DNA from 3 places in the Arthrobacter sp. E44 genome. Region 2 is predicted to be linked to each of the others. Evidence: riboswitches for the same ligand, from Rfam matches in the RefSeq annotation. Region 2 holds a riboswitch; each other region holds the start of a gene.
What was found. A riboswitch is a leader RNA that binds a small molecule or an ion and turns the genes downstream of it on or off. The one in region 2 is predicted to bind cyclic di-AMP.
Positions count from the first base shown of each region.

Region 1: another riboswitch for cyclic di-AMP. It lies ahead of ACETK3_RS06355 (M23 family metallopeptidase); the one in region 2 lies ahead of ACETK3_RS07855 (hypothetical protein).
Region 3: another riboswitch for cyclic di-AMP. It lies ahead of ACETK3_RS10275 (LysM peptidoglycan-binding domain-containing protein); the one in region 2 lies ahead of ACETK3_RS07855 (hypothetical protein).

Region 1 is NZ_JBHDJA010000005.1:61,959-71,528, forward strand. It holds gene serC (phosphoserine transaminase) at 1-1,031, opposite strand, end outside; gene ACETK3_RS06350 (metal-dependent transcriptional regulator) at 1,373-2,074, shown strand; cyclic di-AMP (ydaO/yuaA leader) riboswitch at 2,184-2,426, shown strand; gene ACETK3_RS06355 (M23 family metallopeptidase) at 2,437-3,258, shown strand; cyclic di-AMP (ydaO/yuaA leader) riboswitch at 3,371-3,564, shown strand; gene ACETK3_RS06360 (C40 family peptidase) at 3,689-4,312, shown strand; gene ACETK3_RS06365 (NlpC/P60 family protein) at 4,475-5,248, shown strand; gene ACETK3_RS06370 (HNH endonuclease) at 5,513-6,013, shown strand; gene ACETK3_RS06375 (molybdenum cofactor guanylyltransferase) at 6,068-6,793, shown strand; gene ACETK3_RS06380 (DUF6457 domain-containing protein) at 6,790-7,083, shown strand; gene ACETK3_RS06385 (molybdopterin molybdotransferase MoeA) at 7,080-8,558, shown strand; gene fdhD (formate dehydrogenase accessory sulfurtransferase FdhD) at 8,722-9,570, shown strand, end outside.
Region 2 is NZ_JBHDJA010000006.1:167,644-177,213, reverse strand. It holds gene ACETK3_RS07865 (ArnT family glycosyltransferase) at 1-2,111, shown strand, start outside; gene ACETK3_RS07860 (ArnT family glycosyltransferase) at 2,136-4,226, shown strand; cyclic di-AMP (ydaO/yuaA leader) riboswitch at 4,398-4,558, shown strand; gene ACETK3_RS07855 (hypothetical protein) at 4,564-5,316, shown strand; gene ACETK3_RS07850 (glyoxalase superfamily protein) at 5,494-5,910, opposite strand; gene upp (uracil phosphoribosyltransferase) at 5,955-6,590, opposite strand; gene ACETK3_RS07840 (phosphatase PAP2 family protein) at 6,603-7,427, opposite strand; gene ACETK3_RS07835 (nucleoside deaminase) at 7,484-7,993, shown strand; gene ACETK3_RS07830 (glycosyltransferase family 4 protein) at 8,020-9,141, opposite strand; gene ACETK3_RS07825 (6-carboxytetrahydropterin synthase) at 9,144-9,539, opposite strand; gene ACETK3_RS07820 (zinc-binding alcohol dehydrogenase) at 9,543-9,570, opposite strand, start outside.
Region 3 is NZ_JBHDJA010000009.1:131,710-141,279, forward strand. It holds gene ACETK3_RS10255 (glucose 1-dehydrogenase) at 1-459, shown strand, start outside; gene ACETK3_RS10260 (DUF1810 domain-containing protein) at 497-940, opposite strand; gene ACETK3_RS10265 (DNA alkylation repair protein) at 962-1,492, opposite strand; gene ACETK3_RS10270 (TraR/DksA C4-type zinc finger protein) at 1,489-1,848, opposite strand; cyclic di-AMP (ydaO/yuaA leader) riboswitch at 2,109-2,309, shown strand; gene ACETK3_RS10275 (LysM peptidoglycan-binding domain-containing protein) at 2,313-3,152, shown strand; gene ACETK3_RS10280 (YdiU family protein) at 3,262-4,731, opposite strand; gene ACETK3_RS10285 (ribonuclease Z) at 4,728-5,663, opposite strand; gene ACETK3_RS10290 (DUF664 domain-containing protein) at 5,656-6,165, opposite strand; gene ACETK3_RS10295 (hypothetical protein) at 6,229-6,660, opposite strand; gene ACETK3_RS10300 (AI-2E family transporter) at 6,792-7,937, shown strand; gene ACETK3_RS10305 (universal stress protein) at 8,045-8,908, shown strand; gene ACETK3_RS10310 (DUF4389 domain-containing protein) at 8,972-9,570, shown strand, end outside.

The DNA of each region.
Region 1 (9,570 bases), on a different contig from region 2:
CGGCCCAGCTTCCGGTAGGGCTCGGTGTCCACGATGCCGTTGGCGCGCAGGATCTTGGCCACTGCGGCGGCGTCCACCGACTCGTCGAAGTCGATGGTGGCGATGACGTTGGAGCGTTCCTCCGGCTTGGCAACGAACGGGGTGGCGAAATCGGAAGCCTCGGCCCAGCTGTAGATGCGTCCGGCTGAATCGGCGGTGCGTGCAGCCGCGAAATCCAGGCCACCGTTGGAATTCAGCCACTGCACCTGGGCATCCAGGGTCACCAGCGTGGACAGCGAGGGCGTGTTGTAGGTCTGGTTCAGGCGCGAGTTGTCAATGGCAGTCTGGAGGTCCAGGAAGTCCGGGATCCAGCGGCCGCTGTCCTTGATGCGGGCGGCCCGGTCAAGAGCGGCGGGGGAGAACAGGCCAAGCCAGAGGCCGCCGTCAGAGGCGAAGTTCTTCTGGGGCGCGAAGTAGTAGACGTCGCTCTGGGCAACATCCACATCCAGGCCGCCGGCAGCCGAGGTGGCGTCCACCAGGACAAGCGATCCCTCGTCGACTCCGGAAACCCGCTGGACCGGGGCTGCCACACCGGTGGAGGTCTCATTCTGCGGCCAGGCATAAACGTCCACCCCGGCCTCGGCCTGTGCCATTGGTCGGGTGCCGGGCTCGGACTTGATGATCGAGGAGGCTTCCAGGAAAGGTGCCTTGTTGGTGGCCGCAGCGAACTTGGACCCGAACTCGCCAAAGGAGAGGTGCTGGGCCTTCTTCTCCACCAGGCCGAAGCTCGCGATATCCCAGAAAGCAGTGGAGCCGCCAACGCCAAGGACAACCTCGTAGCCTTCCGGGGCGCGGAAGAACTGGCTCAGCCCTTCACGGACGGACCCCACCAGGTTCTTGACCGGGGCTTGGCGGTGAGAGGTGCCGAGGATGGTTTTGGACGCTGCGGCGAGGGCATCGATCTGTTCCTGCCGGACCTTTGACGGACCGGCACCGAACCGTCCGTCCTTGGGCAGGAGGTCGGCGGGAATCGTGATGCTGGTGTCGCTCACAGGTGCTCCAATTTCGGCGGGGACGAACGCTTTGGTCCGCACGGGCGGGTTGTGGTGGCCGGCAGCCGGGCGGCGGCTGTGCCATAGGCCTTTCCCATTCTGCCTGAACAGCGGCGGTGGGCGGCAACCGGCAGCGGCAAAGTCCAGACACTGAGACAACGCGGCGGGCGTGCAAGTGTCCCGCCTGTGCAACCCTTCCGCGTGCACCTGTTGCGGCTCCCCTTGGGGCCGCAGCTATTCGGACAAAGTCAAAATAGGCTAAGCTTTCCCCCGGACTACCTCGCGGGAAGAGGCGATACGGTGGGACAACGCAAGGTACTGCGCTCGAGGAGCTGAGCTGGATGACGGATCTGATCGACACTACGGAGATGTACCTCAGGACCATCCTGGAGCTTGAGGAAGAAAACATCGTTGCCCTCCGGGCCCGTATTGCCGAGCGCTTGCGCCACTCCGGCCCCACCGTCTCCCAGACCATCGGCAGGATGGAGCGCGATGGACTCGTTGTTGTCTCTGGTGACAGGCATTTGGAGCTCACTGACACCGGGCGCAAGCGCGCCACGGAGGTGATGCGCAAGCACCGGCTGGCCGAACGCCTGCTGGCGGACGTCATCGGGCTGGACTGGGCCTACGTCCACGATGAAGCCTGCCGCTGGGAACATGTGATGAGTGAGCGGGTGGAGCGCCGCATCTACGAGATGCTGGACCACCCCACCGAATCCCCGTACGGCAACCCAATCCCGGGCCTTGCCGCGCTGGGCGGCCGGCCGGCCCCCGGCTTCGGTGACGGCGCCATCAGCCTGGTGGAGGCGATGAAGAGCTACGTGCCTGCTTCCGGCGTGACCATCAGCCGCCTCGCGGAGCCGATCCAGGTGGAGCCGGAGCTGCTGTCGCAGTTGGACGAAGGCGGAATCCGGCCCGGCGCTGCAGTGGCCCTGGAACGCGTGGGCGACTACATCTCGGTGCGGGTGGCCGGGATTGAAGGAGCGCTGGAGCTTCCGCCGGAGGTTGCCGCACACGTCTTTGTGGCCGTCAAGCAGGGCTGAAGCGAAGCTTCCATACCCCGGACCTGCCCTTCCAGCCAAAGATAACGGAATTGTTACCTAGGGTCTTAAGCCCCTATAGTAGAACCAGTCGTTTGAAACTTAAGCGTTACCTGATCCGGAGCCGAGCTCTGCCAGCGGATCGGGTGCACGAGTCGTTACTGGCAGAGGCGGGGGAACCACAAGCGGCAGCGGGGGACTGCCTTGGGGTGAAGTCCGTCAGCAGCAAGCCTCTCCAGTGAAGGATTCTTCCGGGAATACCCCTGCGCAGAAGCTTGCCCTTGGCGGGCCGGGTCTTTGATCTCTCTGACCCGAATCCGACAGCTAACTCCGCAGGCTTTTCCAGAGAGGAACCCTTCTTGACCATGCAAACCCCCCGGGGACGCCGCCGTGCTGCCGGCCCCCCTTCGGCGCCGCGGGTTGTCGAAGTTGTCGCAGCGGAGCGCCCCCGCGACCTCCATCGCGACGCCCGCCGCCGCCGGGGTCCGTTCCGCCAGATGACGGAGTTTGCCGCCGCCAGCGGCATCGGCCAGAAGGCCGGCATTGCTCTGGCGGCCACCGGCCTGGTGCTGACCGTGACCGTGCCCGCCACAAGTCCCGTTATGGCCACTGATGCCGCCGGCAGCGCCCCGCTTGCAGCCTCCTCTGTCACGCCGCAGCCCGAGATCTCGGCCGACATCGGTGCCCAGATCGACTTCAGCCGGTCCGCCGTGGTGACCCAGGCCGACCCGGACGGGAAGCTAAAGCAACTGCTGAGTGCCCAGTCGGCCGGGTCCGTGACGCGTGCCGCGTCAGCCGGCACCCTGGCCGCACCGCTGGCATCCCTTGCCACCGCTTCCCCCTTCGGTTACCGGGTCAGCCCGATTACTGGAGGCTCGGGCGACTTCCACCGGGGCCAGGACTTCGTGGCGCAGTGTGGGACATCCGTCCTGGCGGCCGCCACGGGTACCGTGACCTTCGCGGGCTGGCATCAGTTCGGCGGCGGAAACCGAGTGGTCATCGACCACGGAAACGGGCTGGAAACCACGTACAACCACCTGTCGTCCTTCAATGTGAAGGTGGGCCAGACCGTCTCCCGCGGGGACGTGGTGGCGCTGAGCGGCACCACTGGTGCATCCACCGGCTGCCACCTGCACTTCGAAGTCCAGGTCAATGGCGAAGTGGTCGATCCCATGGGCTGGTTGTAACCGAATGATTGCGCACTCTCAGATCGCCGTGACTAGCCGTGACCTGAATGTGACATTGAAACAAAACTGCTGTACCGTCTAACTCGCGTCAACTTTTCCGAAGTTGACGCTCTTGAGTGGATTGCCTAACTCTGCCACCGCTCAAGGTCCGTTCGCATTTCATCGTCTGGCAGGGGCGGGGGAACCAATTTCGGCCTTCATCCAGAAGGCCTTGGGGTTAAGTCACAAGCTTCCCAGGAAGCAGCGTGGCCGGGTGACTCCCATCCGAATCCGACAGCTCACCTCGCAGGCATTGGGAGAGGCTACCTTCGTGTCTTCACGCCATAATTCTGCGCGCCACCGTGCGCAAACGGTTCGCACCAACCCCTTGGATGCCGTTTCCAAGGCCGTGAGTGCAAATGCCGGGACCGTAGGCCGCCAGGCTGCCGTTGTGGCAGCCGCCTCGGGCCTGATCCTGAGCATGGGCCTGCCGGCCACTGCTGCTGATACCACTGCCGGTGTCTCAGCTTCCACTGAGTCCGGTTCGGCCCAAACGGCCCTCGCCGTCACCGCTGCCCCCACCGCCACGGTTTCCTTTGAACGTCCCGTGGTCAAAACCACCGCTGCTCCCAAGGTGCAGCCGGTGCGTACCCAGTCCACCGACACGGCCAACGCTGCTGCTGCTGCCGGCCAGGACGCCGCGCCGGCCGCCAAGACCGCCCAGACCGTCTCCTCGGCGGCGACCTCGGGCATCGCAGCCATCGCCTACACCGGCATCGGCCACTCGTACGTGTGGGGCGGCACCAGCCCCGTCACCGGCTGGGACTGCTCCGGGTTCGTGCAGTGGGTTTACGCCCAGGCAGGCATCAGCATTCCCCGCACCAACGCGTGGAGCATCATGACCCCCACCTCTGCGCCGCAGCCGGGTGACCTGGTTGTCCAGAACGGCGGCGCCCACGTTGGCATCTACGTCGGCAACGGCATGATGATCAGCGCACTCAACCCCTCACAGGGCACGCTGCTCCACTCGCCTGCAGCCACCGGTACCTCGTCGTACTACCACCTCAACAAATAGTTCTTGGGCTCCGTGCTCCAAGGGCTATTTCTTTGCCCAAAGCTTCTTCGCTAGAAACCACATCCCCGTTCGGGACGCGCCGGCGTACCCCCAAGATGCCGGCGCGTCCAACACACTTTGCCTGCCTACCTGCGGTTGCAAGGAAAACGAAAGAGAGAACTGATGACGACTCGTGCTACCGCACGGCACCGCGCCGAGGTCACCAAGACCAACTCGATCGCTGTCATTGCCAAGGCTGTCAGCGACAACGCCGGCGGCATGGGCCGCCAGGCTGCGGTCATCGCCGCCGCTTCCGGCCTGGTCCTGACCAGCGGCATTGCGGCCAACGCCGCCGATGCCAACGTCAAACGCGACTCTGCTCCCGCCTCCGCGCTGGAAGTTGAATCCGCCGTCGACGCCCCGATTTCCGCCGCTTCCACCATTGCGATCAGCTTCGAGAAGCCAGCTGTGACCACCACGCCGGCCCCCGTCGTCGAGCCCGAGCCCCAGGTTCAGGTGGAGGAAGCTGCCCCTGCTCCCGCCGCCCAGCCCGTTGCCGCTCCCAAGGTCACCGCCAAGGTCGCCACCGCCGCTGCCCCGGCCGCTCCCGCAGCCCAGGCTTCTGCCAGCGGCAAGGGTGCTGCAATCCTCTCCGCCGCCTACGCCCAGCTTGGCGTCCACCAGGACTGCACCATGCTGGTGACCAACGCCCTGGCCGCCGTCGGCATCCACTTCCACGACTGGCCCGCCGGCTACCTGTCCCTGGGGGACACGGTGCCTGCTTCCCAGGCACAGCCCGGCGACCTGATCTACTACGCCGATGGTGGCGGAGGAATGGCACACATCGCTGTTTACGCCGGAAACGGCATGGCCGTGCATGGCGGCTTCAACGGCAACGACACCGTGGTCTTCAGCGCAAACGTGGGCTCCGGGCCGGTTTTCATCCACGTCAGGTAAGCACCGCATGTCCGGCACTGGCAACAGCCAGTGCTTGTCCAAGGACCCCCGCCCTCGCAGCGGGGGTCCTTGGCGTTTAAGAAGTTCCCCGCAGGGGACTGATGCCTGCCCTGCTGGGGAACGTTCCCCGCAGGGAATCCGGGCGGCGATTACCTGATTTTGCACTTCTCTGTTTACTCTTGTGATGTCGATCCATAGCCCGGACATGCCGAGGGCAGCCGGCCCTCGTGCCCCTGACGGGTGCGGCCGTGAAGAGGTAAGTGCATGCGCACTCTCGTTCTGAATGCTGGATATGAACCGCTGGCGGTCATTACTTTCCGCCGGGCGCTGGTGCTTGTGCTCACGGGCAAGGCGAGCGTCGTGGCCGAAGGGGATGACCCTGTCGTGGGACCCACGGACGTCCTGGGCCGCCCGTCCGTGATCCTCCTCAACCGGTACATCCGGCCCCGATACAACCACTCCACGGCTGTCAGCCGCAGGGGCGTACTCAGACGCGACGGCCATAAATGCGCATACTGCGGCAAGGCAGCGCATACCATCGACCATGTGCACCCCAAGTCCCGGGGCGGGGCTGACTCGTGGGAGAACCTGGTGGCAGCCTGCCTTCGCTGCAACAACGTCAAGGGCGACCACACCCCGACCGAGATGGGCTGGAGCCTGCGCTTTGTGCCGGAGCCTCCGCGCGGCACCATCTGGCAGATCAAGGAACTGGAAAAGCCCACGCCCGCGTGGGATCCGTTCCTCCTGCCCGAACGCGCCGCCTGACCTCCGCTTTCGACGGGAGTGATCGCTGCCCCGCCTGATGGCTAGGCTGGGGGAGTGCAAGAGAACAGCCTGGTTTTTGATGCCCTGATTTTGGCCGGGGGCCGGTCCTCGCGGCTGGGCGGGGTACCCAAACAGTCCCTTGTCTTCCAAGGCCAAACGCTCTTGGAACGGGCCCTGGACGCCGCAGCCGGCGCCCGCCGCACTGTCGTCGTCGGCGACAGCGCCTTCCTGCCATCCCAAAGCACAACACCCCGCCCTGTATCCCCGGCAGCCTGGCCGGCCGACGTCCTCACCTGTCGGGAAGAGCCGCCGTTCGCAGGGCCTGCCGCTGCCATCGCGGCTGGTTTGAACACCTTGGGCGAAAATGGCGGAGCGGCGCCCTTCACCCTGGTGCTGGCCTGCGATATGCCGTTGGCCTCCGAAGCGGTGGCCGTGTTGTGGAGGGCTCTTGCCGCATCTGCAGCACGCCCCGGGGGAGGCGGAGGAGGCGGCGTGATGGCCCTGGCCGGCGACGGGAAGGTCCAGCCGCTGGCGGCCTTTTACAGCACGCCCGGGTTAAAACAAGCCTGCGCGGAGTTGGCCGCACGCGACGCGTTGGTCAACGGCTCCGTCCGGGCTCTCCTTGCTAGTCTGGACGTGCAGCTTGTCACAGTCCCCGCCGGGTCCACCTCCGACGTGGATACCTGGGACGATGCTGCCGCGCTGGGGGTTGCCGCCAGGAGCCAGCGTGAATGCAAGGACCGGAGCGCGGGCGGAACTAACGTGGGAGGCAAGTCGTGAAAAGCCAGGACGAAACGCTGGAGGAATGGTGCAGGGCCCTCCTCCAGGCGTACAAGCTCGAGGACGTCCAGGTAGACATCAACGCGGTGCTGGCACTCGCCGGCGTTGCCGCCCATGCCGTTGTCCGGCCGGCCGCACCGCTTACCACCTTCATTGCCGGCTTCGCCGCAGGCCTGGCTGCCGCTCCCGGCAGGGAGCTGGACGCAGCCTCCATGGACGCGGCGCTGGCCGTTGCCCGCACCCTGGCAGCTGACTACGAGGCTGAAGCCGCCGGGACTCCCGGCGAATGACAGCAGAAGCCCAGAGCGATCCGATGGCACCGCCCGGTTCCGGGCCGGAGAATGCCGGACCGGCAGAAGCCGCCGCGGAAGAAAGTGGTACGGCTGGGGCTGAATCCGGCGACACGGAGCCGGGCGAAACCGAACCAGGGCATGCCCACCACCATCACCTGGCACACACGTGGGAAGAGGCCAGGCAGGCCGCCTACGATGCGGCCACCCCGATTCCTCCCAGCCCCGTGGCCCTGCAGATCGCCTTGGGCCGGAAACTTGACCAGGACATCGTGGCCCTCCAAAACATGCCGCACTATGCGTCCTCGGCCATGGACGGCTGGGCGGTCAACGGAAGCGGTCCATGGATCCCGGTGGAGCCGGGCACCCGGCTGGCGCCGCACCAAGCCAGTCCCATTGCCACCGGCGGCCTGATTCCCGCGGGTGCCAAGGCGGTCCTACGTACCGAGAGTGCAGTCCTCGGCCGGGACGATGAGGGCCCGGTGGTGATGGTCGGAGGCAAGGCCAGGCCGGGCGAACCCCGCGCGGGCGAACACATCAGGAAGGCCGGGGAGGAAGCCCTTGAAGGGGACGTCCTGGTCAAGGCCGGGGTGGAACTCAACCCGGCACACCTGGCCCTGGCGGCACTGGCAGGCTACGACGAAGTGCAGGTCCAGGGAAAGCCGGTGGTGCGGCTGGTGCTGACCGGATCCGAGGTGGTGGAACGTGGTACCCCGGCTCCCGGCCAGGTTCGCGACACGTTCGGCCCGCAACTGCCGGCCGTCGTCGCCATGCTCGGAGGTATCCACGCAGGACAGCAGCGGATCGGCGACTCGTACGCCGAATGGCTTGCGGCGCTCGAAGACGTGCTGCCGGAGGTGCCGGACGCGCCCGACCTGCCGGCCGACGTCGTCATTACCACCGGGGGCACTGGGCGCTCAGGCACGGACCACCTTCGGCGGGCCGTTGCCGAACTCGGCGGGCGGCTCATCATCGACGGCGTGGCAATGCGGCCCGGCCACCCTGCCGTCCTGGCCGAACTGCCGGACGGACGCTTTGTCCTTGGACTTCCCGGCAACCCGCTCGCGGCCATGATGGCCCTGTCCACCGTCGGCGCACCATTGTTCGCCGCCTTGGGGCACCGCGCTATGCCCGCCGTGCAGGAAGTACCGTGCGGCACCATGATCGACGCCGATCCCGGACGCACCCGCCTGATGCCGTTCCGGCTGCTGTATGGGATGGCTTCCCCTGCGCAGCACACAGGCCCCGGCATGATGCGCGGCCTGGCAGCCGCCGACGGCGTGCTGGTGGTGCCGCCGCACGGCGTGCAGCTGGGCGAGGCGGTGCCCGCTTTCGCGCTGCCTTGGGGGCCACCCATTCCGCCGCCCAAGGAAGGGGCGGCCAAAGCCAAGCCGAGAAGCAATGCACGGGGCAGCCAGGCCAAGGGTAAACCGGCATCCAACGGGCCCGTGGACTGGAGCGCGCTCCTGGGCTGAAACTAGAGGGCCGGAACCCCAATGCCCGCGTTCGTGCGCTGGGCCGTTGGATCGTGGCCTATAGACTGCCGGCCTCTGGACTGTGGGCTTCTGGACTGTGGGTCTTGGATTGGGGCGGGCCGCGATGGTGCCATGATGGAGTAATGAACAGGCAGGGTGGAACATGGGACGCGTAACCCAGCGCCGCAAGGTGCACAAGTATGTCCTGGACGGTTCGCCGGCCGCCCTGGAGTACCCGGTCCGACACCGCGAAGACGTCCTGGCCGTCGAGGAACCGCTCGAAATCCGGTTGGGCAGGCTCTCCTACTCGGTCACCATGCGCACGCCAGGGGACGACTTTGACCTGGTGGCAGGCTTCCTGGTGTCCGAGGGGGTCATCTGGGCGCCCGAACAGTTGGTATCACTGCGTTTCTGCGCCGGTGAGGATGAAAACGGGGTCCAGACGTTCAATGTGGTGGAGGCCCAGCTGAGGCCGGACGTCCCGCTTCCCGATACCGGGCGCAAGGTCTACACCTCAAGCTCCTGCGGCATCTGCGGCACGGATTCCATCGAAGCAGTGCGGAAATCGTCCCACTTCAGCCCGCAGGCGGACCCGCTGATGGTGGACGCAAACGTCCTGGCGTCCCTGCCCGCGCTGCTGCGGAAATCCCAGCGCGTCTTTGACGATACCGGGGGCGTGCACGCGGCGGGCCTGTTCAAGATTGAGGACGACGGCGGGCCGCGGCTTCTGTGCCTCCGCGAAGACGTTGGGCGGCACAACGCAGTGGACAAAGTGGTGGGCTGGGCATTGCGCGAAGGCCTCCTGCCGCTGACCGGGACGGTCCTCCAGGTGTCCGGACGGGCATCCTTCGAACTGGTGCAGAAAGCTGCCCTTGCGGGGATCCCCGTCCTGTCCGCCGTCAGCGCCCCTTCGAGCCTGGCTGTGGAACTGGCCGAGGCCAACGGACTGACCGTGGCCGGGTTCAGCCGGGGTACCAGCTTCAACGTCTACGCCGGGGACGCGCGGATCCTG
Region 2 (9,570 bases):
GCACCACTGCACGCCCCACGGAAGGACCCGCTGGAACTGCCGGACCCGTAGCCCGCAACCCAATGCCGCGCTGGGCCGGCTACGCCTTCGGCAACCAGGCACGCTGGGTGCGGCCCTCAGCGGCGGGGCTCCTGGTGGCCACCGCGGTCCTGTACCTGTGGAACCTGGCAGCAACCGACTACGGCAACTCCTTCTACGCCGCGGCCATCCAGGCGGGCACCAAGGACTGGACCGCCTTCCTCTTCGGCTCGCTCGATGCCGGCAATGCCATCACCGTCGACAAGCCGCCCGCGGCGCTCTGGATCCCCGCACTCGCGGGCCGAATCTTCGGCTTTTCGCCGCTGAGCATGCTGGTGCCGGAGGCACTCATGGGCGTGGCCGCCGTCGGGTTCCTCTATCTGGCCGTCAAACGGGTATCGGGACCGGCGGCAGGCCTGTTGGCCGGCGGTGCGCTGGCCCTGACGCCGGTGGCGGCACTTATGTTCAAGTTCAACAACCCGGATGCCATGCTCACGCTGTGCCTGGTGCTCGCCGCATATTTCACCACCCGCGCCATTGAACGGGCCGGCTGGAAGTGGCTGGCGGCGGCCGGTGCCGTGATCGGGCTGGCATTCCTCACCAAGATGCTCCAGGGTTTCCTGATCGTCCCGGCACTCGGACTGGCCTACCTGTGGGCGGCCCCCGCCTCGGTCGGGCGCCGCATTGCCCATCTGCTGGGCGCATTGGGCGGAATCGTTGTCGTGGCAGGCAGCTACGTTGCCCTCTTCCAGCTGACTCCCGCTTCGGAGCGCCCGTACATGGCCGGATCCACCACCAACAGCTTCCTGGAACTGACCTTCGGCTACAACGGCCTGGCCAGAATCACCGGTTCGGGCGAAGGCATGCCCGGCGGCGCCGCCGGGGGTGCTGCAGGCGGGCCCGGAGGCAGCTTCGGGGGCGGCAACGCTGGATTCGGCGGGGCTGCCGGCATGTTACGGATGTTCGGGACGAGCTTTGGCGGTGAAGTCTCATGGCTTTTGCCCGCTGCCCTGATCCTGCTGGTGGCGGGTCTGTGGTTCACCCGGCGTGAAGCCCGCACTTCCCCAAGCCGGGCCGCCCTGATTCTGTGGGGCGGCTGGCTCTTGGTCACCGGAGGCGTCTTCAGCTTCATGAGCGGCATCGTCCACCCCTATTACTCGGTAGCACTGGCGCCGGCCATCGCGGCACTGGTGGGCATCGGTGCGGTGGAACTCTGGCGCGGCCGAACATACTGGCCTGCCCGCATTGTCCTTGCGGTGGCCGTCCTGGGCACCTCGATTTGGTCCTCTGTCCTCCTGGGCCGGGACGCATCCTGGCTCCCTTGGCTGCGCGTGGCGGTCATCATCCTCGGTGTCCTTGCCGCCGCGGCAATCCTGCTCCGCCTTGACGCCGTGCGCACCTCCGGACGGTTCCGGCGTGCGGGGGCGGCCGCCGTCGTCGTCGTATCCCTCTTGGCCGGCGGGCTTGGTGCCGGTGCCTGGACCCTGGCCACCGCTGCCTCCGCACACTCAGGCTCCATTCCGACGTCGGGACCCGCAGGCTCAGCGGGCGCTTTCGGCAACCGGGCCGCGGGCTTCCGCGGCGACCGGACCGACGGCAGGAACTCCGCCACGGACTCGGCCACCGGAACCGACGGCCTTGACCCAATGAACGACCTCGGCGGCACCCCCGGAGCCGGTACCGGCGCACCTGACGGCGGCCCGGGCGGTGCAGGTGGCCCCGGTGATGCAGGCGGCGCCGGCGGTCCCGGCGAAGGAACTGCCGATGCCGCGGTGACTGCCCTGTTGAAGGCCACCAGCACAAAGTGGTCTGCGATCGTTTCCGGCGCCACCCAGGCAGCCAGCCTGGAACTGGCCACGGACACCAACGTCATTGCCCTCGGAGGCTGGAACGGCGGCGATCCCTACCCCACCCTGGCCGAGTTCCAGGACATGGTGGCCAAGGGCCAGATCGGCTACTTCATCCAAAGCGGAGGCATGGGCGGTGGCGGCATGGGCGGCCGCGGCGGCAACTCCGAAGTGGCCGCCTGGGTCCAGGCCAACTTCCAGGCCCAGACCGTAGGCAACTCAACCGTCTACCAGCTCACCAAGTAGGACACGATGGCCAGCCAGCACAGCGTGCCTGTAACCACCGCAGCCCGCCCCCGGAGGAATCCACTGGGGCGGGAGCGATTCACCCTCCGGGGCCGGCCGGGCACGCGGGACCATGCGGCCTTCCGCGGAGACCGTGCGGCCTTCCACCGGAGGCTGGAACTGGCAGCTGTACTGGCTGGCACGGCCGTGCTGTACCTGTGGAACCTCGGTGCGTCGGGCTGGGCCAACGCGTTCTATTCCGCCGCAGCCCAGGCCGGATCGCAGGACTGGGCAGCCTGGTTCTTCGGCTCCTCCGATGCCGCGAATGCCATCACCGTGGACAAGCCGCCGGCCTCCCTGTGGATCATGGGGCTGTCGGTCCGGATCTTTGGCCTGAGCTCGTGGAGCATCCTGGTTCCCCAGGCTCTGATGGGGGTCGGCTCGGCGTGGCTGGTCTATCTGGCCGTGCGGCGGGCCGCAACGCCGGCCACCGGTGATGTCCGGCTTGCGCACCGGGCAGGGCTGCTGGCAGCGGCGGTCCTTGCCCTCACCCCGGTTGCCACCCTGATGTTCCGGTTCAACAACCCGGACGCCCTGCTGGTGCTGCTAATGACAGCAGCCGCGTACGGGTTCCTCCGCGCGGTCCAGGAGGACCGGCCTCGGTGGCTCCTGCTGGCCGGGGTATTCCTGGGCTTTGGGTTTCTCGCCAAGCAGCTTCAGGTCCTGCTGGTGGTTCCCGGGTTCGCCCTCGCCTACATGGTGGCAGCTCCGGGCGGCACCCGGCGGCGGTTGATCCGTCTGGCAGCCGCGGGAGCAGCGATGGTGGTTTCTGCCGGCTGGTGGCTGCTGGCCGTCGAGCTGACGCCGGCGAACATGCGGCCCTACATTGGCGGGTCGCAGAACAACTCCATCCTGGAGCTGACGTTGGGCTACAACGGCCTGGGCAGGCTCACGGGCGACGAAACGGGCAGTGTGGGCGGCGGCAACGGCTGGGGCGTTCCGGGCCTGTTCCGGATGTTCAACAGCGAGTTCGGCGGCCAGATCGCATGGCTGCTGCCGTCCGCACTCATCCTTGCGGCGGGGCTGCTGTGGGTGGGGCGGCGGGCTCCGCGAACAGATGTTGTCCGCGCTTCCGTCATCGTCTGGGGCTCGTGGATCCTGGTAACGGGCCTGGTGTTCAGCTTCATGGCCGGCATCATCCACCCCTACTACGCGGTGGCACTGGCACCGGGAATCGCCGGAATGGCAGGCCTGGGCAGCGTTCTCCTGTGGCAGCGCCGCAGGCAAGCGGCTGCCCGCATCTTCCTCGCTTCAGCAGTGGCCGTGGCGTCGCTTATGGCCTTCTACCTGCTGGGAACCACGTCCGCCTACGGCCCTTGGCTGCGCTGGCTGGTGCTCGGCGGAAGTTTGGCAGCCGCAGCAGGCATTGGGCTGGGCAAGTTCCTGCGCTTGGCTTCCATGCAGCGGACGACGGCGGCCCTCGCCATCGCTGCGTCGCTCCCCGGTCCGCTGGCCTACTCCGTCACCACCGCGGCTACGGCACACAGCGGGGCGATCGTCAGTGCGGGGCCAGCCTCGGGCTTAGGCGCCGGCGGCCGCGGACCGGGAGGCTTCAGTTCGACCGGTCGGAGCCCTTCGGGCCGGGGCGCCGGACAGGGCGTCACGGGCCAGGGTCCCATGGGGCAGGGCTTCCAGCAGCAGGGTTCCCAGCAGCAGGCCGCCCCGGCCGGAACAAACCCTGGCGGCGCTAACTTCGGGGGCAGGCCCGGCGGCGGACTCGGTGGCCTCCTCGGCGCACCTACTCCACCAGCGGATCTTGTGGCCGCGCTCAAAGACGGTGCAACCAATTACACCTGGGCAGCAGCGGTAGTGGGCTCCAACAATGCCGCCGGGTACCAGCTCGCCACGGAACTGCCGGTGATGGCCGTGGGCGGCTTCAACGGCACCGACCCCTCCCCCACCCTGGCGCAGTTCCAAGACCTCGTCGCGCAGGGAAAAATCCACTACTTCATTGCCGGCGGGGCCATGCCGTCCAGCTCCGGTTCGGATGCCGTCGGCCGGATCGCCGAGTGGGTTTCGCAGAACTTCAGTGCGCAGAGCATCGGCGGCACCACTATCTACCTCCTGGCACGGTAACAACACGGCCTGGTGTCCTGAACGTAACGATTCAACCGCACGCCAGAAGCAAGCCGGCGCGCTGGAGGCCGTGACTTCCGTTACCTAAATGTGACTTTGCTTCGCTTTTCCTGTACCGTCGATTGGGTGCGGCTCCCGTTCGGGCCGCATATCCCGGGTTGACGCCAAGCTCTGCCGCTTCCCCCGGATTCCGATTGAGCAACGGCAGAGGCGGGGGACCCACCGTCCCGGGCGATGAACGCCCTTGGGGTTAAGCACGTACGTGATCTTTCCGTGCGGCCGGATGCCCTCATCCGAACCCGACAGCTAACTCCGCAGGTGTGAGAGGCGATCAATCATGTCCAAAAACACGGCAGAAGCATGCCTGCATGCCAAGGGTAAACATCTGGCACAGCAGGAACCGGCCAAGAAACCAGCAAAGAAGACCAGCCTGGGCGTGCGTGCCGGGATCCTTGCAGCATCCTGCGCGGTGCTCGTGGGGGTAGGCGCGGCAGGCCAGGCAACCAGCAGCATGACCCCGGTGTCATCCACCGAATCAAACTCTTCCACGGCAGCGGCCGACGCCCAAATGAGCATCGAGAAGAGCGAAATCCGCTCCAACCCGGCAGCGTCCGTTCCGGCGGCAATCAGCGTAGCCCCCCAGGCAGCGGAACCAGCCCCCGCGCCTGCACCGGCGGCCCCCGCAGCGGAAGCCCCGGCACCTGCCGCGGCTCCGGCACCCGCCCCGGCTCCTGCCCCGGCTCCGGCACCCGCTCCTGCGCCGGCACCCGTCGTCGCGGTGAATGATCCCGCCGGTGCCCAGGCTTATGCTGCCGGCCAGCTGGCAACCTTTGGCTGGGGACCTGACCAGATGCAGTGCCTGCAGACGCTGTGGACCAAGGAGTCCGACTGGACCACCACGGCCACGAATCCCAGCAGCGGCGCCTACGGCATCGTCCAGTCCCTGCCTGCAGAGAAGATGGCCAGCGCCGGCGCCGACTACCTGACCAACTACCGCACGCAGATCAACTGGGGCCTGGATTACATCAAGAAGAGCTACCAGTCTCCGTGCGGTGCGCTGAACTTCCACCTGGCGCACAACTGGTACTAGGCACCTCTCCCTGGCATAGCGCCGCAAAGGGAAACCTTCAGCTGAACCTCCCGGCTCCAAGGACAGCCGACGGCTGGTCCCGCCACCCGCCGTCGTACGCCTTGGCCACGGGGTAACGCCGGGGATTCCAGCGACAGACCGCGGGCCGCATCATCACGATGCGGCCCGCGGTCTGTTTTAAGCGTTGCTGGGCGTACTGCCGGCCTGAGCTGCATCCTGCCCGGCATTCCGCCAAGGGATGTACTGGACGGCCCACTTATTGCCGTCCGGGTCGGCGAAGTAAACGAAGTGGCCCCAAGGCAGCACTTCGATGTCACTGACGTCCACACCATTGTTCTTCAGGTGGTCATGCGCCTTTTGGATGTCGTCGACCACCATCTGGAGGGTGGTTCCCGTGCCGGGAGGGGCGTCCAAAAGCCCCTCGCCCATGCAGATGGAGCAGGCAGAGCCGGGCGGCGTCAGCTGTACGAAGCGCACGTGGTCCGACGGCCGCTCGTCGTAGTCCGCGTTGAAGCCCACCTTGTTGACATAGAAGTCCTTGGCGCGGTCAACGTCGGATACAGGGACAAAGACAAGTTCGAGTTTCCAGTCCATCCGCACAGGCTAGCGGCAGGACGACGAGTGAAAAAGGGTAAAAACTACCCTGCGATGCCGTAGAGCCGGTCGCCGGCGTCGCCCAGGCCGGGAACGATGTAGGACTTCTCGTTGAGCTTCTCGTCGATGGAGGCCAGGACGATGTGCACGTTCGCGCCCGAGAGTTCCTCTTCCAGCCGGGCCAGGCCTTCAGGGGCAGCCAGCAGGCAGATGCAGGTGACGTCGGAAGCGCCCCGCTTGAACAGGAACTTGATGGCCTCACGCAGGGTGCCGCCGGTGGCCAGCATGGGGTCCAGCACGAAGACCTGGCGGCCCGTCAGGTCCTCCGGAAGGCGCTCGGCATAGGTGATGATGTCCAGCGTTTCCTCGTCCCGGGCCATACCCAGGAAGCCCACCTCGGCCGTGGGGACCAGCTTGGTCATGCCCTCCAGCATTCCCAGGCCGGCACGCAGAATGGGAACCACCAGCGGTGTGGGCTTGGTGAATGCCGTGCCGATGGTGGTGCTGACTGGCGTCTGGATGGTGACGGGCTCCGTGCGGACCTCCCGCGTGGCCTCGTAAGCCAGCAGGGTCACCAGCTCTTCCGTCAGCTGGCGGAATACCGGCGACGGCGTGTTCTTGTCCCGCAGGACGGTGAGCTTGTGGGCGACCAGGGGGTGGTCAACAACGAGAGTGCGCATCCCCCAAAACTATCATCCGGCGGTGTCCTTGCCTCGGCTGCCGGACGCGCCCTGCTTGCCGGCATCGCCGCCGTCGTGCACGGATTCGAGGACGACGTCCCGCACCACGGGACGATCGAACGTGGGGGCCGGACCCGCATGCTGCTTGCGCCTCAACAGGTGGAACAACCGATGCGCCAGGATCACGATGGCCACCCAGGCCAGCCCCAGCGTCCAGCCGGCCATGACGTCGGTCAACCAGTGGTGGCCCAGGAATACCCTGCTCAGCCCCATGGCAATGATGAAAATCACGCCGGCCGTGATTGCCGTGACCCTGACCCAGAGTTGGTGGAACTGCAGGCAAAGAACGTACAGGAGGACGCTGATGACCACGGTGGTGTTGAGGGTATGGCCGCTGGGGAAAGACGGCGAATCCTCGTAAGGCGGGACCGCATCGGCGTGGTCCGGCCGGGTCCTGCCCACAAGTTTCTTGCCGAACGTGGTGGCGAGGATGGAGACGGTTGCCGCGCCGCCCACCAGGAGGAGTGGGCGCCAGGTCCGGCTCAGGAACGTCAGCCACGCGGTAAGGATGCTGGCGAGGATGGGCATGCCGATGCCGCCGCCGATGTTGGTGAAGCCGGTGGCAAAGGCATCAAGGCCCGGGTTTCGCAGCGACTCAGCGTACTGGAGGGCCGGAACATCGAGGTTTGCGAGCCCGTCCTTGCCCACTACGTCGTCGTAGACCTCGGCGCCGGCCAGGGCCATGATGACAACCACGGTCCCGCCGATGATCAGGGTCAGCCAAAGGGCGGCGTAGGGCTTGAACCATCTGTCCATCCGCTCGTGGACTCTGCTCATCATGCCTCCCAGGAAAAGTACGCAAGCTTAGTATCTCTCGAAACTATCATTGAGCCATGCCGTTGCCCGAAAAGAAACACAAGGCCTGGATGGGCCTTGCCCTGGTTGAGGCCCGGCGGGCCCTCGCCACGGAGGACGTGCCCATCGGCGCCGTGGTAATAGGGCCCGACGGCGATGTGCTGGGTTCCGGCCGGAACCAACGGGAGGCCTTGGGCGACCCCACGGCCCATGCCGAGGTGGTGGCCATCAGGGAGGCGGCCGGACGGCTACAGGAACGGGCACGGCTCCACGGCGGCAGCGACGACGGCTGGCGGCTGTCCGACTGCACGCTGGTGGTCAGCTTGGAACCGTGCGCCATGTGTGCCGGCGCCATCGTGCTGGCGCGGATTCCCCGGGTGGTGTTCGGAGCGTGGGACGAGAAGGCCGGGGCCGCCGGGTCGGTGTTCGATATCCTCCGCGAACGCCGCCTCAACCATTGGGTCGAGGTGTACCCCGGGGTCCGCGAGGAAGAGTGCGCACAGCTGCTGCGGGAGTTTTTCGCCGGGCACCGGAGCAACAGCCTCTAACCCCGTTGGTTCAGTCGGGGCCCGCTTCAGTCCTGGCCCGGACCTTCAGTCTCAGCCGGTTCCTGCTGCCCCGCGCCCGACAGCAGGGCCAGCATCTCCTGGGCGGTACTGCTCCAGTCCGGCAGCCTGGTCCGCGCTTTCAGCGCTGCTGCCCGCCAGCTTTCCCGGGTTTGTTCGTCCGTCAGCCAGCGACGCAGGACCTCCGCCAAGCGACCCGGACTCTCACTTGCCCCGGCCGGTAGTGGCAGCGCTGCCCCCGGAAGGCGCGGCCCGCCGTCGTCCGCTCTTATCCCGGCGATGCCAAGCGCTTCCACTGCCCCCGTCCCCTCGCGGACAAGTACCGGGATTCCGTGCGCAAGGGACTCGGTGACCGCCATTCCGAACGCTTCGATCCGGGAAACGAGCAGGGTCAGGTCGGTGCGCGCCCATTCGGCTTCGAGGTCCCTACCCGTGAGCTCACCCTCCAGCCGCACCCGTTCCTGCAGCCCGTTGGCAGTGATGGCAGCCTGGACCTCCCGCGCGTAGTCCGGGTCGGCCTGGTCGGACCCCACGAACGACGCAGTCCACTCAAGGTCCTTGATCCGGGCCAGCGCCTCGACTGTCAGCACCTGGTCTTTGTTGGGCAGCAGGGCTGCGACGACCGCCAGGTGCGGAGGCGTGGAACCGGCAGCCTGGGGTGCGGGTTCCACTCCAGGCAGGACCACTTGGGCCTGGCGGAGTCCCCGCGTGGTAAGCACGGACGCCGCAGAAGCGCTGCTGCAGACCACTCCGGTTGCTGCACGCAGGGCCCTGACTTCGCGGTCGAGCGCTGCGGACCCCGAACTTTCCGGAACGGGCATATGCACCAGGACCCATGTTTCCCGCCCCGTATTTGCCGCGAATTCCAGTTCGTCCGGGGCACCAACGGCCACCAACCCGTCTACGATGACCACGGCATTCCCCGGAGCCTTGTCAGATTCCCACGCCCCGAGCAGGGTGCCCAGACGGCGTCGTTCGTCGGCGCCGGCATCCGGCCAGCCGCCATCGACGCTGATGACGTCCACCGCGGCACCGAGCGCTTGCAGGCCGGCAACCAGATGCGCGTTGTAGACGTTTCCGCCTGAGCTGTGGCGTATGTTGCCGGGGACCAGCAGCCGGATGGGGCGCACGGCTACGCGGTGAGGTCCAGGGAATAAGACGCCCACGCGTCCGGATTCTCGCGCAGGGTGACGTCAATTGCCGCCAGTTCCCGGCCGTCGTCGCTGTCCTTGATTTGGGCGGCGACCTGCTGGGTGATGTATTCGGCGAGCGCCTCCGTGGTGGTGAGCTTGCCTTCGAAGTCCGGGTGCTCGTCCAGGTTTTGGTAGTTCAGCCCGGCCAGCACGTCCTCGATGATGGTGCCGGCGGCACCGATGTCCAGGACGATCGCGTCGGCGTTAAGCACGCGACGGCGGAAGGTCACCTCCGCAACGAAGGTTGCCCCGTGCAGGCCCTGTGCGGGGCCGAACACTTCACGGGGAAGGCTGTGGGCGATCATGAAGTGGCGGCGGACGGTCAGGCTGAACATGGGTTACCTCAAGTTTCCGTTGTTGTCAGTG
Region 3 (9,570 bases), on a different contig from region 2:
GAGGACCTGCAGGACATCACCGACGAGCAGTTCGACCACACCCTCAAGACCAACGTGTATGCGATGTTCTGGTTGACCAAGGCCGCCGTCCCGCACATGCCGGCCGGCTCAACCATCATCAACACCACCTCCATCCAGGCGTACAACCCGTCCCCCACCCTGGTGGACTACGCCACCACCAAGGCCAGCATCAACAACTTCACCAAGGGACTGGCACAGCAGCTGGCACCCAAGGGAATCCGGGTGAATGCCGTGGCCCCGGGTCCCATCTGGACGCCATTGCAGGTCAGCAGTGGCCAGCCCAAGGAGCAGCTGCCGGAATTCGGCCAGTCGACTCCCCTGGGCCGGGCAGGACAGCCCGCGGAGCTGGCACCCGCCTACGTCTTCCTGGCTTCACCCGAGTCCAGCTACGTGGTAGGGGAACCACTGAACGTCAACGGCGGCAGCCCCACGCCCTAGCCGGTTCCCCGGGCCTGGCTGATCCGCCAACCCGGCGTCAGCCAGCGGCGTGGCCAGCCAGGATCTCATCGGTGGCAGGGTCAGGCTCGCCGTCGAAGAACTGGGCCAGGACAGTCTTGAACACTGTTTCTCCGGGTGCCGCCCGGAGAAACAGTGTCATGGACGACCGCAGCTTCCTGGCATCAATGCCGCCGAAGATGTCCTCCGCGGACTGGTCTGCATGGTTGGCCAGGACCAGGGCGCACTCCAGGAGCCGCGGCCCCAGTACCTCATGATCCAGGTAGGCACGGGCCTCTGCGAGTGAGGAGATGGCGTATTTGCGGGACATTGCGCTCTGCCCCAACCCGGAGATCTGCGGGAAGATGAACCACATCCAGTGGCCGGACTTCCTGCCGACCTGCAGCTCCCCCAGCGCCTGGTCATAGGTGCCGCCGCTGTTTTGCGCGGCAACAAAACGGTCAAGGTCAAAGTGCTCATTCATGCGGATCTCCCGGTTTCGAGGTCAAAGGGTCAAATCTTTTTCAAGGGCGGCTGCCGCCGCCTGAAGCTGCGGGTCGGGGTCGTCCCGCCACCGGGCCAGGACCGCGTTGGCCCGCTGCCGCTCGCGCTCCCCGAGGCCGGACAGCAGCGGCACCAGGACGTCGCCCAGGAGGGGCTGGATCAGGTCTGCAGCCTGGGCAGAACGAAGGAAGCCTTCCAGCCGGGTCAGGTCCGAGTGCCTGAGCAGCCGCACCCGTGACTGCAGCAGCACCACGGCCGCCAACCGGCGCTCAAACACGGGGCGGGAGCCGGGCCGGGGCTGTCCCCACAGGGTGGACGCAAGCATCACCGTGGTGTCGTGGTCCAGGTCCTTGAATTTGCGCAGGGCATCGCGCACCGTGCCGCGCACCGCTCCGATGGAGGAACCGTAAGAGTCCAGCACCCAGCCAAGCCGGTTCCCGACGTCGTCCGCCCGGTACCAGGCGCCCTCGTTCTGGAGGGTCCGGTCAACGAACTCCGCCGCCGCGGACACCACATCCGCAGGGCCAGTCATCGTCCCCGACCGGACGAGGCGTGGCGGATACAAAACGGTGTCCAGGGCCGCGCTTCCAGCCTGCCCTCCGCAATGGGCTCCCCGCACACGGCGCAGGTTCCATAGGTCCCCGCTGCCAGGCGGGCCAGCGCCGCGTCAATCTGGTCCAGGCCGGCCGAGCTCTGCTTCAGGAGCGCCGAAGCCTGCGAGAGCTCAAACGCGATCGTGGCCCCTTCGGGGTCGTGCTCGTCATCGACATTGGAGTCCTGCCGGGCCGAATTCGCTGCCTGGATGTCAGCCCGCAGCGCCGGCAGCAACTCCAGGCGCCGCGCCCGCTCCTCTTCGAGCAGTACCCGGAACCGGTCGAAATCTGGCATGCAAACAGCCTAGCGGTCGGATCGCGGAGCGCCTGAATGGAAACGGCCAGTTCCATGGAGCCGCGGCAAACATCCCGTGTCCGTGTCCGGGCCGTTACCTGTCCTGCAAGCCCGGCTATTAGCCGAGGTCGACACCGATAACAGCCGTAACGTCCAAACGTTTGCGGAATTCGAGAGGGAAACCTCGTATGTTATCCAAATGTGACAATGCCACCGCATGTGGGTTATGGTCTTCAGGTGTCCCTCTCAGACGGGACATTCCCATCAGTATGCCGAGCCCTGCCACTGATCATGGGATACAACCGCTCCAGCTGGCAGGGACGGGGGAACCAAGTTTCCGCGGCCACTTGTGGCCTTGGGGTTAAGTCGATAGCGCCTCCGTCCATTACGGGGTTGCTTCCGGCCGGGTATCTCCAGCCCGAACCCGACAGCTCACCCCGCAGGCATGGGAGAGGCGATCAACCGTGTCAAAAAATTCCACCACTGCCCGTCACCGCGCAACTCCGGCCCGCTCCATTGTTCTCGAGGGCCTCGCCGTGACAGCCAAGTCCCAGGCCCGCTCGCTGGGCCGCCCCGCGCTCGCAGTTGCTGCAGCGTCCGGCATTGCCTTCGGCGTCGGCGCCCCGGCCCACGCCGGTGTCACCGGCCCTGACACCACGGAAAAGACCAACGTGCAGGCGTACTCCGCACCTGTTGCGGCCCCGGCAGCGGCAGCAGGCAGCGTCCACACCGTAGTTTCCGGCGATACCCTGGGTGCCATTGCGTCTGCTAATGGCGTCAGCCTGAACAGCGTCCTGTCCGCCAACGGACTGGGCCTGTCCTCGATCATCTACCCGGGCGACCAGATCCAGATCCCCGCCGCCGGCTACACCGCGGCACCGGCACCGGCTCCGGCCCCTGCAGCAGCACCCGTGCAGACCGCAGCCGCCGCTCCGGCCAACACCGGCATGAACATGTCCTACGCCTCGGCCACCCCCGTGTCCGCCCCCACCGGCAGCGGCACCGGCGCTGCCATCCTGGCAAACGCCTACGGCCAGCTGGGCATCAAGCAGGACTGCACTGCCATGGTTGAGAAGGCGCTGCGCTCGGTGGGCAAGTCCGTTGGCGATCTTGCCCCCACCCAGTTCTTCCAGTACGGCACCGTGGTCGGCGCTCCTGCGCCCGGCGACCTGATCATCACCTCCGGCCACGTTGGCGTTTACGCCGGCAACGGCCAGGTTGTCAGCGGTGGCGTGAACGGCTACGACACCCAGGTGCACTCCATCAGCTGGCTCGGCGGCTACTCAGCGGTCCGCGTCGCCTAGTCTTCGCATCACCGCAGGCGCCCAACAGCGCAGGCATTAGACAGGAGGGCGGCAGCCGGTCATCCGGCTGCCGCCCTCCTGTCGCATCCGCCGCCTGCCCCCGCAGCCGTCAGGTCCCGCAGAAGGTCATATAGTTGCCGAAGTCCTCGGGGGCGCCTTCGGCGTAGCGTTCCAGCCCGGGCCGCTCGGTGAAGGGGTCACTGACTGCCTCCAAAAGCTGCTGCAAGGGTGACAGGTCTCCGGCCGTGGCAGCGGCCAATGCCTCCTCCACGAGGTGGTTCCTGGGAATGTACGCCGGGTTGACGTTGTCCATCAGCTCCGCGTCCGGTTCGAGTGCCTGCCACCGCTCCGCCCAGGAATCAAACGCAGCCAGATCAAGAACCATGCCGCGCACCGGACGAAGGTCGCCACGGGCGGCCTTGCCCAGGTTACGGAAGAAGAGGGTGTAGTCCACGGGACCGTCCTTCAGGATGGCAAGGGCGCCGTCCACCAAAGCGGACGTGGTTTCCTCGTCACTTCCCCCGCGGCTGCCAAGGCCGAGCTTGGCATTCATGCCACCGGTCCACGCCCTGCTGTAGTGGCCCCGGAAGCCGCCGAGCACCTCCACTGCGGGCGCAACCGCCTGCTCCTGGTCTTCGTGGATAAGCGGCAGCATCGCCTCCGCCAGCCGGGCAAGGTTCCATTCGGCCAGAACCGGCTGGTTGGCGTAGGCGTAGCGGCCGCTGACGTCGATTGAACTGTAGACGGCCGCAGGATTGAAGGCATCCATGAACGCACAGGGGCCGTAGTCGATGGTTTCCCCTGAGATGGTCATGTTGTCCGTGTTCATGACCCCGTGGACGAATCCCACCAGCATCCAGCGGGCCACCAGTTCCGCCTGCGCGGAGACGACCGACCCGAACAGTGCCAGGTAGGGGTTTTCGGCTTCCGCGGCCTGGGGGTAGTGCCTGCTGATGGCATGGTCCGCCAAGCGCTTCAGAAGGTCGAGGTTCTCGGTGGCACGCGCATATTGGAAGCTGCCCACGCGCAGGTGGCTGCTTGCCACCCTGGCCAGGACGGCGCCCGGCAGCATACCGTCGCGCCGGACCTGGCGGCCCGTGCCCACGACGGCGAGTGCCCTGGTGGTGGGAATGTGCAGGGCGTACATAGCCTCGCTGACGAGGTATTCGCGCAGCATGGGCCCGACGACGGCCCTGCCGTCCCCCGCGCGGGCGAAAGGCGTGCGTCCAGAGCCTTTGAGGTGGATGTCCAGGAGTCGTCCGCTCCGGTCCGTGACCTCGCCCAGCAGAAGCGCCCGCCCGTCACCGAGCAGGGGCGAGTATCCGCCGAACTGGTGGCCGGCGTAAGCCTGCGCCACCGGTGTGGCGCCAGGAGGAACGTGATTTCCCACCAGGAGCCGCACGCCTTCGGGACTGCGCAGGTACTCCGCGTCCAGGCCCAAGTCACGCGCCAGTTTCTCGTTGAGGACAAGGAGGCCGGGGCTGGGGGCCTCCTCGGCCTGCCAGGGAACAGCGAGTTCCGACAGTTCACGCGCGAAGCGGCCGTCAAAAGCCACCATGGATTCAGCTGCTGCCGTCATGGTTTAACCCTATCGCCGTCATAATGGTCCGCTGATTCCCGCACCTGGTGCCGCCGCGGAGGCACGGCTATGCGCTGCAGGTCATGGGCTGCGATGACCGTGGTCCCTGCAGCACGTGCCTGCGCCTGCTCCGCAAGCAGGGACATGTCGTCGCCATACCGTGCGGAAAAATGGGTGAGCACCAGCGTCCGGGACTTTCCGGACGCCGCCAGCTCCCCTGCCTGCCCGGCGGTCAGGTGCAAGTACTGGTGCGCCAGCCCGCCGTCGTCGTTGCTGAATGTCGATTCGCTGACCAGAAGGTCCGTGCCCTCGGCCAGTTCCTCCGCGCCGGCGCACGGCGCGGTGTCCATGATGAACGCGAAGCGCTGGCCGGGCCTGGGGACGCTTACGTCCTCCAACGCGACTGCGCCGAAGAAGCCTTGGCGCTGCAGTCGGCCCACGTCAGGCCCTTCGATTCCTGCCGCCCGGAGCCGTTCCGGAAGGAAGGTGCGGCCGTCAGGCTCGGTGAGCAGGTATCCGTACGTCTCGATGCGGTGCCTCAGCGGCCGGATCTCCAGGCCGTCCGCCACGGGTCCGGCGCCGGAGTGCGGATGGAGCCGCAGGTCGATACCGGGCGAACTGACAGCCACGAGGGCCTGGACAATCTGTTCGCCGGAGGCAGGATAGTGAAGGTGAACGGGGTGTGAAGCACCGTCCAGGGCCATTCGGGACAGGACCCCCGGCAGGCCGTAGCAGTGGTCTCCGTGCACGTGGGTGAGGCAGATCCTGGTGATCTGGCTTGCCGCCACCCCGGCATGGATCATTTGGCGCTGGGTGCCCTCGCCGGGGTCGAACAAGAGTCCTTCGCCGTCCCAGCGCAGGAAGTACCCGTTGTGGTTCCGTGTGCGGGTGGGAACCTGGGAAGCCGTGCCCAGCACCACGAGTTCACGCACTTGGGGCGTCTGCCGGCTCCGCGTGCAGCCCTTTGGCATATGCTGCCTGGCCGAGGTGCTGGAGGCAGTCCCCCAGGATGCTGACCAGCCGCACTCCGAGGGTTACCGGCGGATCCCAATGTTCGTCGACCACGCGGTCCAGGTCCGGATCATCAATACCCTGCAGGACCTTGGCGGTCTGCCGGTGGACCGCCTCGTAGTATTCCTGCAGGAGCCCGCGGGGCGCCCTGACTGCGTCCACCTGTTCACTGGAGTGGCCGTAGCCCGTGTCCCGTTCCGCAAGCGGGAGCCCGAAACGGGATACAAAGCCTTCTCCCGTCCAAACCTGCTCCAGCCCGGAGGCGGAGGCCACCTGTGCATCTTCCACCCGGCCCGTATGCCAGATCAGCCAGCCGATGGAATTGCCGTTACCGGCAGGACGGCGCTGCAGGTCCGCCTCGTCCAGCCCTTCCAGTGCCTGGCGGACAAGTGAAGGAAGCCGGTCGAAGGCCTCCAGCAGCAGTTTTTGGAGTGCATCTCTTTCCTTCCCGCGGTCCGGGCCCCGCGGGCCCGGACCCTTGGACCGCTATCGTTCCAGGTCGTCCGGCTCAAATTGGCTGAGCGGGGAGCCGCCGAAGTTTTCCTCGTCGTCGCTGGCGTCCGCTTCGGGACCTGTGGGGTTTTCGCCGAAATCGACGTCGGCCGCAGCCTCCCCCAGCGTGGGCGTACCGGGGGGCACCTGTTCATCGCCGGAGCGGTAGCGGGCCTGCGCGCTTTCGTCCCGCAGCGTCTGCTCGCTCAGGAAGTCCTCTTCTTCTCCCGAGACGGCCTCATTCTGCAACAGGGGGTCTTCCTGCCAGCGTTCCGGATTGTTCTCCGCAGCGCCCGGGTAGCTGTCGGGTTCCCCCATCACAGGGTCCAGTTCCAGCGACGATGCCGCGCCGGGAGTTTCGTCGAGAAGCACATCGTCCTCCTCCACAACTTCCAGCTCATCGTCGGGGACGTTCTGCTCAGTCATGATGATGCCTTTCCTGTTGCCGTTCAGCGGACAATAGTAAGCATACTGACGAACTGGCTTGGATGTGAACCGTCCTGGGTAAGGAACAGGCAAATGGGGCAGAAAACGTGATGGCCAGCAAGGAGAATCGCATGGAACCCAAAATGTCCCCCGACGGGCCCCCGGCACAGCCGCCCCGGCCCCAGTCCTTCGCCGCCCGGATGTCCCTCCTATGGACCGACGCATTGGGCCGGGCCGGCATCCGGGCCATCCAGGCACTGTCCGTCCTGGCACTTGCCTGGGTGGCGGTGACGGCCGCCATCCGTGTCCCGCTGGTCACCATCCCGGTGCTGGTTGCGTTAATCCTGGCGTCGGCAATGGCTCCTGCCGTCCGCTGGCTCGCGGCTCGGGGCTGGCCCCGCGCCTTGGCGGTGCTGTCTTCCTTCCTGGTGATCCTGGCGGTGGCGGCCGGAGTGGTGGGTGGAATCATCGCCCTGGTGAGGCAGCAGGCCTCCGTCCTGGCTGCCCGGGCAGAAGCAGGCATTGGCCAGCTGCAGCAATTCATCACCACCGGCCCTGTGGCCCTTACCAGTGACCAGATCGACGCAGCCCGCGGCGAGTTCCAGAAGTTTTTGGCTGGAGGAACCCTGGGCGCCGACGCGCTGACGGGCCTGCGGACGGCCGGGGAGATTGTGGCAGGTTCAGTCCTGACAGCCGTGATCCTGTTCTTTTTCCTCAAGGACGGCGAGAAGATCCGGGGGTTCCTGATCGGATTCCTCCCGGGGACCCGCCAGGGCAAGGCACATTTGGCGGCCGAACGCAGCATCGTGGTGCTGGGCGGCTACGTCCGGGGGACACTCATTATCGCAGCCATTGACGCCGTCATCGTCCTTACCGGGCTCCTGATCCTGCGGGTTCCGTTGGCGGTCCCCCTCGCCGCAGTGGTCTTCCTGGGTGGTTTCATACCGATTATCGGCGCAACCACCGCCGGCAGCCTGGCGGTGCTGGTGGCCCTGGTGGAGAACGGACCGGTTCCCGCGCTGGTGGTCCTGGTGATCCTCGTTGCTGCCAACCAACTGGAACACCACCTCCTCCAGCCCCTCTTCATGGGCCGGGTCCTGAGGATCCACGGGCTGGTGATCATCCTGGCACTGGCCGCGGGGGCAACGCTGGCCGGCGTCATCGGTGCGCTGCTGGCCGTGCCGCTGACCGCCGTCGGCTGGACCATCTACAAGACGCTGGCCGACAGGGACACACCCGGCCCGGAGCCTATTGCTCCGGCCGCGCCCGGGGCGTGAAGCGCCCCTGAACAGCGCTTCCGTGACTTTCGGCCCTAGAGAGCCGGCGGAACCCGGGCCAGTCTTGAATGGCAGAAGCCAGTTCACGACAGGCAGGAAGTGCGGCCATGACATCCCGGAAACCCATCGCTGTGGGCACCAACGACTCAGCACAAAGCCAGGCCGCCGTCGTGTGGGCCGCCCGCCGCGCCCACCGTGCGGACCTGCCGCTGGTAATCCTCCATGTGGTGGACGACCGGTGGGTTGCCGAACCGTATCCGTGGTTTGGAACGCTTCAGCAGGCCGGGGAGGAACTCCTGAAAACAGCCGCCGGACGCCTCGAAGGAACGGTTACAGTTACCCCTGAAACGGAGTTGTTGACCGGCAGCGTGGGCGGGTCCCTTGCCAAGTACTCCAAGAGGACCTCGATGATGGTAATCGGTTCGGGCAGCGGCCACTTCGGCGGCACCCTTGCCGACCGCGCACTCCAGGTGGCCACAGCCGCCAAGGTCCCTGTCGCCGTCGTCGGAACCCAGGACCTTGAAGGCAGGGCCGGAGTGGTGGTCGGCATCGACGGATCCCCCGAGTCGACCCAGGCCGTCGCCTTTGCGGCCGCGGAGGCAGACCGCGAAGGCGACGAACTCACTGTCGTTTATGCCGTTGATGTCCCGGATCCTGTCATCGACGCCGGCCTGTCGCCCGCAGCCATGGCGGACCTCATCGCTGACGAGGAACGCGTGGTGCTGTCCGAAGCGGTGGCAGGGCTCAAGGAAGACTACCCGGACCTGATGGTGCACCAGCGCCTTGATACCGAACGGCGCGCGGTGGACGCCCTGGTGGAGGCCGCAGCCGGGGCAAGGCTGCTGGTGGTGGGCAGCCGCGGCCGGGGCGCCTTTAAACGCCTCCTGCTCGGTTCCACCGCTCACGGCGTCCTCAAGCACCTTCCGTGCCCCGTGATCATCACCCGGACTGACGCTGCCCGCACGATGTAGGCTGCACCGCCTGCCGGTCCTCCTGCCGGCACTCCGTATTCCGTACGCCGAAGGTTCGACGCCATGAAAAAGCCCGCTGCCATCATCATGCTGATCCTCGGGATCCTCATCACGCTCCCCGGTTTGGCCGCACTGGCGGGCGGAGCCGTGGCCTCAGCGGTGGGAACCATCCAGGGCGACGGCTACCTGACGTCCGGTACGTCACGGTTTTCCGTCAATTCCTTTGCCCTCACCTCGCCTCGGGCCGACGCCATCGGCGAGGACGTTCCCGGCAGGCTGCCCTTTGACATCGGAAAGCTGAGGCTGCGGGCTGCATCAGTAACGCCGGACAAGCCCGTGTTCATTGGCATTGGCCGGCAGGCCGACGTGGAGCAGTACCTGTCAGGCGTGCATCACTCGGAGCTGCTGAACATCCGGCAGCAGCCCTTCCGTGCGGACTACCGCGACGTTCCGGGCAACAATCCTGCATCCCCGCCTGCCGACCAGCGCTTCTGGAGCGCCTCCGCAACAGGATCCGGGCAGCAGGAGCTCACCTGGAACATCGCGCCCGGCGCCTGGGAAGTGGTGGTGATGAACGCCGATGCCTCCCAAGGGGTGGATGTGCGGCTGCAGGCAGGCTTCCACTCGGACCTCTTCCAGCCGGCAGCAACGGGCCTGCTGGT